Linked DNA regions of Metabacillus sp. KUDC1714. The protein of the gene in region 2 interacts with the protein of the main gene of each other region in a pairwise test. Links are inferred from orthologs where the notes say so. Each region holds a gene or a part of one and is shown on either strand. Other genes may lie near its edges.

Region 1 (3,153 bases), 2.6 Mb from region 2 along the record:
TTCGCTTTGAATAACACTTGATTTTCTGTAATAACAATTTCGATTAAATCACTTGTGTCATCTAAGATCTTACTAAGTTCGCTTAAGCTTTTCCCTGGAATAACAACATTATATAAATTCTGACTTTCTGTATTAATTGCAGCTTTTCTTAAAGCTAAACGATGACTATCTGTTGCGATACATATTAGCTCACTGTTTTCCAATTTCCAATTAACACCTGTTAAAATTGGTCTAGTTTCTGATGTTGATACAGCAAATACTGTTTGGCGGATCATTGCCTTTAACAAATCAGTAGGAATCTTGAACATATTTTCTTCTTCAATTTGTGGTAAATGAGGATATTCTTCAGCATCTAATCCGTTTAAGCTAAATTCTGCTTTTCCTGATCGAATAATTGTTGAGTGTTGGTTACCTACTTCAATTTCGACAATATCCTTTGGTAACTTCTTAACAATTTCACTAAAGAATCTAGCTTGTAAAACAACACTACCACTTTGTTGGATTTCTACAATTTCATTTCCATCTTCCTCAACAGGAATAAAAGATTCTATTGATATATCTGAGTCACTACCTGTTAAAGTAACTCCCTCTGAATTAGCAACAATTTTTATACCAGTCAAAATAGGAATTGTTGTCCTTGATGATACTGCCTTCATTACGTCTTGAACACTTTGGACTAATTTATCACGTTGAATAATGAATTTCATGAAAGAATTCCTCCTTTTTTAGAAATTAGGTTATATATTTATTTTTTAAAAATATAGTAGAAGTACTAGTAGGGCCTGTGGAAATGTGGATAACTGGTATAAACGAAAGGAAACACAGCCTATCCACATGTGGACAGACTGTGTATATATCTGCATTAGTTATTCACACTATTCAGGTTCAATAATTCTTTTAAGAGCCTCTAATTAATCCTGTAATTTCTTTTAATTGTCTTTGCAGCTGTTCATCACTCTGAAGCATTTTAGAAATTTTTTCATGAGCATGGATCACTGTTGTATGATCACGTCCACCAAATTCTTCTCCGATTTTAGGAAGAGATGAATCTGTTAATTCCCTAGATAAATACATAGCAATCTGTCGAGGGAAAGCTACTGATTTTGTCCGCTTTTTAGCTTTGAAATCCTCTAATTTCACCTGGAATTCCTGACCAACTATCCGTTGAATATCACTAATTGCAATCATTTTTGGTTTAGAATTTGGAATAATATCTTTTAATGCTTCAGCAGCTAAATCTGCATTGATATCTTTATTTATCAAAGAAGAATAAGCGACAACTCTAATAAGAGCTCCTTCTAATTCTCGAATGTTTGAATCAATTTGATTTGCAATATAAAGCATGACTTCATTTGGTATATCTAGACCTTCAGCTTTTGCTTTTTTTCTTAAAATAGCAATTCTTGTTTCTAAATCTGGAGGGGTAATGTCAGTAATTAAGCCCCACTCAAAGCGTGAACGAAGTCTGTCCTCGAGAGTAGGTATTTCCTTAGGTGGACGATCACTGGAAATGATAATTTGTTTGCTTTCCTCATGTAAAGTATTAAATGTATGGAAAAATTCTTCTTGTGTTGATTCTTTTCCAGCAAGAAATTGAATATCATCAATTAGTAGAACATCAACACTTCTATATTTATTCCTAAAGTCAACCGCTTTATTATCACGGATTGAGTTTATGAATTCATTTGTAAACTTTTCAGAGGAGAGGTAAACAATTTTTGCAGAAGGATTATGATTCATTACATAGTGTCCAATGGCATGCATTAAGTGAGTTTTACCTAGTCCAACTCCTCCATAAATAAATAAAGGATTATATGCTTTTGCAGGTGCTTCAGCTACTGCTAATGATGCAGCATGAGCAAATCTGTTACCTGATCCAATAACGAATGTATCAAACGTATACTTAGGATTAAGCATACTTTGTGGTATTTCATTTTGTTCATCGTTATTATTATTTATTTGTTTTATTGGAGAATTTTGCACAAATTCATCATCCCTTTGATTTTGGGGAATAATAAATTTTATAAGGAACTCTTCACCTGTTAGCTGGTAGATGGTATCAGCAATTAAATGTAGGTACCTGGATTCCAACCAATCTCTTGCAAACTCATTTGGAGCAGTTATGGTTAGGGTGTCACCTTTAATAGTATGTGCCTTCGTTGACTTAAGCCATGTTTCATAGCTAGGCTTACTTATTTTCTTTTCTATCTCTCCAAGAGCTTTACTCCAAAGTTCGGAAATGTTCTCCATGTAATGGTTTGTCCCTCCTTTACCTAAGCACCATTGCTGTTTGTATAATCTTTGTACAAGGTGCGAATATTCATGTATAAACATACAAACGTAAAAAATGTGCATAAATATATAATATAGTAATAAAACGTCTTTTCGACAAAACCCAAGTATTGTGGACAACAATTTACACAGGCTGTTTATAAACTATTCACATGTTATCCACAGATTGTGGATAACGCAAATTTGGTTATTAGTTATTAAGAGTGAAAACACAAATATAATATCAGAATAAAGCTAGAGATGCAACGGTTTTTACAAACTTATCCACACAACTAATCAATTGTTGAAGGAAATTGTCCACAATAGGCTAAGTTGTGAAAAACTTGTCGATAACTTATGTGCATACTGCAGAAACTTGTCGAATTGTTATCCACAGATCATTTAACTGTACAAAGGGTTTTATTTTTTTATTTAAGTTTGACAAACTCGTTGTTGATTTCCACTGCAGGTATTCTCTCTTTCCGCGGGCGATGTGGGAGTCTTCACGGTGCTTTGAACCTGTGGAGTTTCATGTATTCCATTCCAATAACAAGTCAAAAATCGACAGTGAGCTTTAACAGATCCTTGTTAAAAAAGAATGAGTAGTTGACAATTCATACATTCACTCACTATAATTAGTAAGACTGTCTTTAACTGTTATTCCTCAGGGAGGTGTCATATATGAAACGTACTTATCAACCAAATAAACGTAAACGTAGTAAAGTTCATGGTTTCCGTAGCCGTATGAGCACAGCTAATGGACGTAAAGTTCTTGCTCGCCGTCGTCGCAGAGGAAGAAAAGTATTATCAGCATAGGCCACTGAAAAATCAGTGGTCTTTTTTTGCAGATAAGAAAATTTAAGTTTTTTTAAGCTTAGTTTG
Region 2 (3,136 bases):
GCGGTCTATAAACTAGTGTCAATTGAAGATGAAGATGGAGAAATGATTGATACAATCAAAATTAGCGGCAACCCAGAAAAGGTTTCAACCCCTGGTTTAAAGAAAGTCTATAGAATCATTAATCGTTTAAACAATAAATCTGAAGGAGATTATATTACCCTTCATAATGAACAACCTGAAAAGGAAGAAAAGATAAAAATGTTTCATCCTATTCACACATTCATTAGCAAATTTGTTACGAACTTTGAAGCAAAAGAACTTCACCAGAAAATTTTTACAGATGGAAAGCTAATATACGATACACCAACTTTGATACAAATGCAGACGTATACAATGGAAAATCTACAGTTATTGTGGGATGAATATAAACGTGCATTACATCCTGAAGAATATCCAGTTGACTTAAGCCAAGCTTGTTGGGAAAACAAAATGAAAAATATTGAAGAGGTTAAACAAAAGGTCTCAGTAATGATAACAGGTAGTTCAAATTCATAATAGGTCCCCTCTTACTCAGTTAAATTAGGTGGACACGATAATACCCTTAGTCGTTCTAGTTGTTTGGTCTACCAGTTTTCATTATGAATATTTGGAGGATAACGATGGGAAAAATCGGGATTTACGGATCATCCTTTGATCCTATTACTAATGTACATCTTTGGACTGCAAATACAATTCGACATCGCTGCAAGCTTGATAAGGTCATCTTCTTACCTTGTTCTAGTAAGCGGAAGGATAAACAGATGCAAACAGACGACAGTCACCGTATGAATATGCTTCAGCTGGCAATCGAAAATAATGATACATTCATAGCTGATGATTACGAAATGACTCAAAATGCTTGGAACATCTCAACTTACGAAACATTAACGTATTTTAAAACCAAATATAAAAATGATACGATATATTTTATTATGGGTGCAGATCTATTAATCGATATCGGAAAAGGAAAATGGGGAAACTCAAGTAATCTTGTACAAGAAAACAAGTTTATCGTAATGGCAAGAGATGGTATAAACATGTTAAAAGCGATTAGCAGTTCACCTATATTAAGAAATCATGATGATGGTGAAACATTTCATTTAATCGATAAAGGTCTTGCTATGGAAATTAGCTCTACCTATATTAGGGAAGAGTTTTCCCTAGGTGGAGATCCGCGCTATCTTTTACCTGAAGTATGTTACAAATATATTAATGAACATTCATTATATCGGTAGGAGGAATGAAAAAATGAGTATACAAAAGCAAATTATGAGTGAATTACATGTAAAAGAAACAATCAATCCAAAGGAAGAAATTCAAGCTCGTATTACATTTTTAAAAGATTACGTTAAGAAAACAGGGGCAAAAGGCTTTGTACTTGGAATTAGTGGTGGCCAAGACTCTTCCCTATCTGGACGCCTTGCACAGCTTGCAGTAGAAGAACTACGAAATGAAGGCTATGAGGCTAAATTTATAGCTGTTCGTCTTCCTTATGGGGTTCAAAAAGACGAAGATGATGCACAGCTAGCATTATCATTTATTCAGCCAGATGAAAGCATCGCTTTTGATATTTCTAGTACTGTTGATACATTTGCCCAAAATTATCAAGATACAACAGGTGAACCTCTCACTGACTTTAATAAAGGAAATGTAAAAGCGCGAGCACGCATGGTTACACAATATGCGGTTGGCGGACAAAAAGGCTTATTAGTCATTGGCACTGACCATGCTGCTGAAGCTGTAACTGGATTTTTCACAAAATATGGGGACGGTGGAGCAGACCTTCTACCCCTCACTGGATTAACAAAACGTCAAGGTAAAAGCTTATTACAAGAATTAGATGCACCAGAACGACTATATCTCAAAACACCAACTGCGGATTTACTTGATAACACTCCGCTACAAGCTGACGAAACTGAGCTTGGCATTACGTATGATCAACTAGATGACTATTTAGAAGGAAAACAAGTTGATCAAGAAATTGCTGAAAAAATTGAAAAACGCTATCTCGTTTCTCAGCATAAGCGTGAACTACCTGCTACTATGTTTGATGCATGGTGGAAATAATAAAGTCTTTTGAACCCCCGAAATTCTATAATGTCGGGGGTCTTTTTCTATATAAAGCATAACCTCTCATCACCTTATAAACCATAAATATATTATGTTAACAAATGTTTGAAAGGACAGAATAATTCTGCCCCTTCATTAAAATTATAACGTAACACCTGTTTTAAAAATAGCAATCTCTCTAAAGTTATTCTTTTCGTGATTCAAAAGCTCACCACTTGCAACCTTTATAATATAAGTAATAAAATCCTCTAAAAGCTCTTCTGAGGATTGACCTTCAATAAGTGTCCCAGCATTAAAATCAATCCAATGACGCTTTGTTTCAAAGATTTGTGTGTTCGTTGATATTTTCATCGTCGGGACAAATGTCCCAAACGGAGTCCCTCTCCCTGTAGTAAACAAAACGAGCTGACAGCCTGATGCTGCTAATGCGGTAGATGCAACCAAATCATTTCCAGGTGCACTTAGAAGATTCAATCCTTTTGAGTGTAATCTTTCACCATATTTTAAAACATCTACTATTGGAGCTGTTCCCGCTTTTTGAGTACAGCCTAGAGATTTATCTTCAAGTGTTGTAATTCCCCCTGCTTTATTACCTGGTGATGGATTTTCATAAACAGGCTGATCATGTTTTTGAAAATACCGTTTAAAATCATTAATTAACTCAACAATTTCATGAAATACTTCTTCATTTTCCGCTCTTTCCATCAATATTTTCTCTGCACCAAACATTTCTGGAACTTCAGTTAATACAGTTGTCGCTCCTTGTGCAACTAAATAATCGGAGAGTCTTCCAAGTAAAGGGTTAGCTGTAATGCCTGAAAAGCCATCCGAACCACCACATTTTAAACCGATTTTTAATTCAGACAAAGGAATATCCACTCTTTTATCAGCTCTAGCATTCTCGTAAATCTCAACTAGCAGATCTACACCCTCTTCAATTTCATTTGAAACCTCTTGTGAACGGAGAAACTTAACTCGATTCTCATTGAATTCACCTAGTGAGTCCTTAAACTCATGAATATCATTATTTTCACAGCCAAGACCTAAAACTAAGACACCACCTGCATTTGGATGTTTCACTGCATTC

Evidence for each region.
Region 1: the proteins of nadE (region 2) and dnaA interact in binary tests that used the Escherichia coli proteins (3 or more experiments, as listed by UniProt). The link is inferred for Metabacillus sp. KUDC1714 from one-to-one orthologs.

Annotation. Positions count from the first base shown.
Region 1 is NZ_CP055263.1:1,957,985-1,961,137, reverse strand. What follows is about bases 75-2,883. They hold dnaA (chromosomal replication initiator protein DnaA), read right to left. Parts: upstream 2,251-2,883; coding sequence 898-2,250; downstream 75-897. Other genes in these bases: dnaN (DNA polymerase III subunit beta), read right to left, coding at 75-707. Also shown: more of dnaN, read right to left, coding at 1-74; rpmH (50S ribosomal protein L34), read left to right, coding at 2,953-3,087. UniProt on the Escherichia coli protein: Plays an essential in the initiation and regulation of chromosomal replication. Binds in an ATP-dependent fashion to the origin of replication (oriC) to initiate formation of the DNA replication initiation complex once per cell cycle.
Region 2 is NZ_CP055263.1:4,556,871-4,560,006, reverse strand. Bases 345-3,136 are described here. They hold nadE (NAD(+) synthase), read left to right. Parts: upstream 345-1,227; coding sequence 1,228-2,046; downstream 2,047-3,136. Other genes in these bases: HUW50_RS20920 (UxaA family hydrolase), read right to left, coding at 2,191-3,136; nadD (nicotinate (nicotinamide) nucleotide adenylyltransferase), read left to right, coding at 600-1,214; HUW50_RS20935 (nicotinate phosphoribosyltransferase), read left to right, coding at 345-495. In the rest of the region: more of HUW50_RS20935, read left to right, coding at 1-344. UniProt on the Escherichia coli protein: Catalyzes the ATP-dependent amidation of deamido-NAD to form NAD. Uses ammonia as a nitrogen source.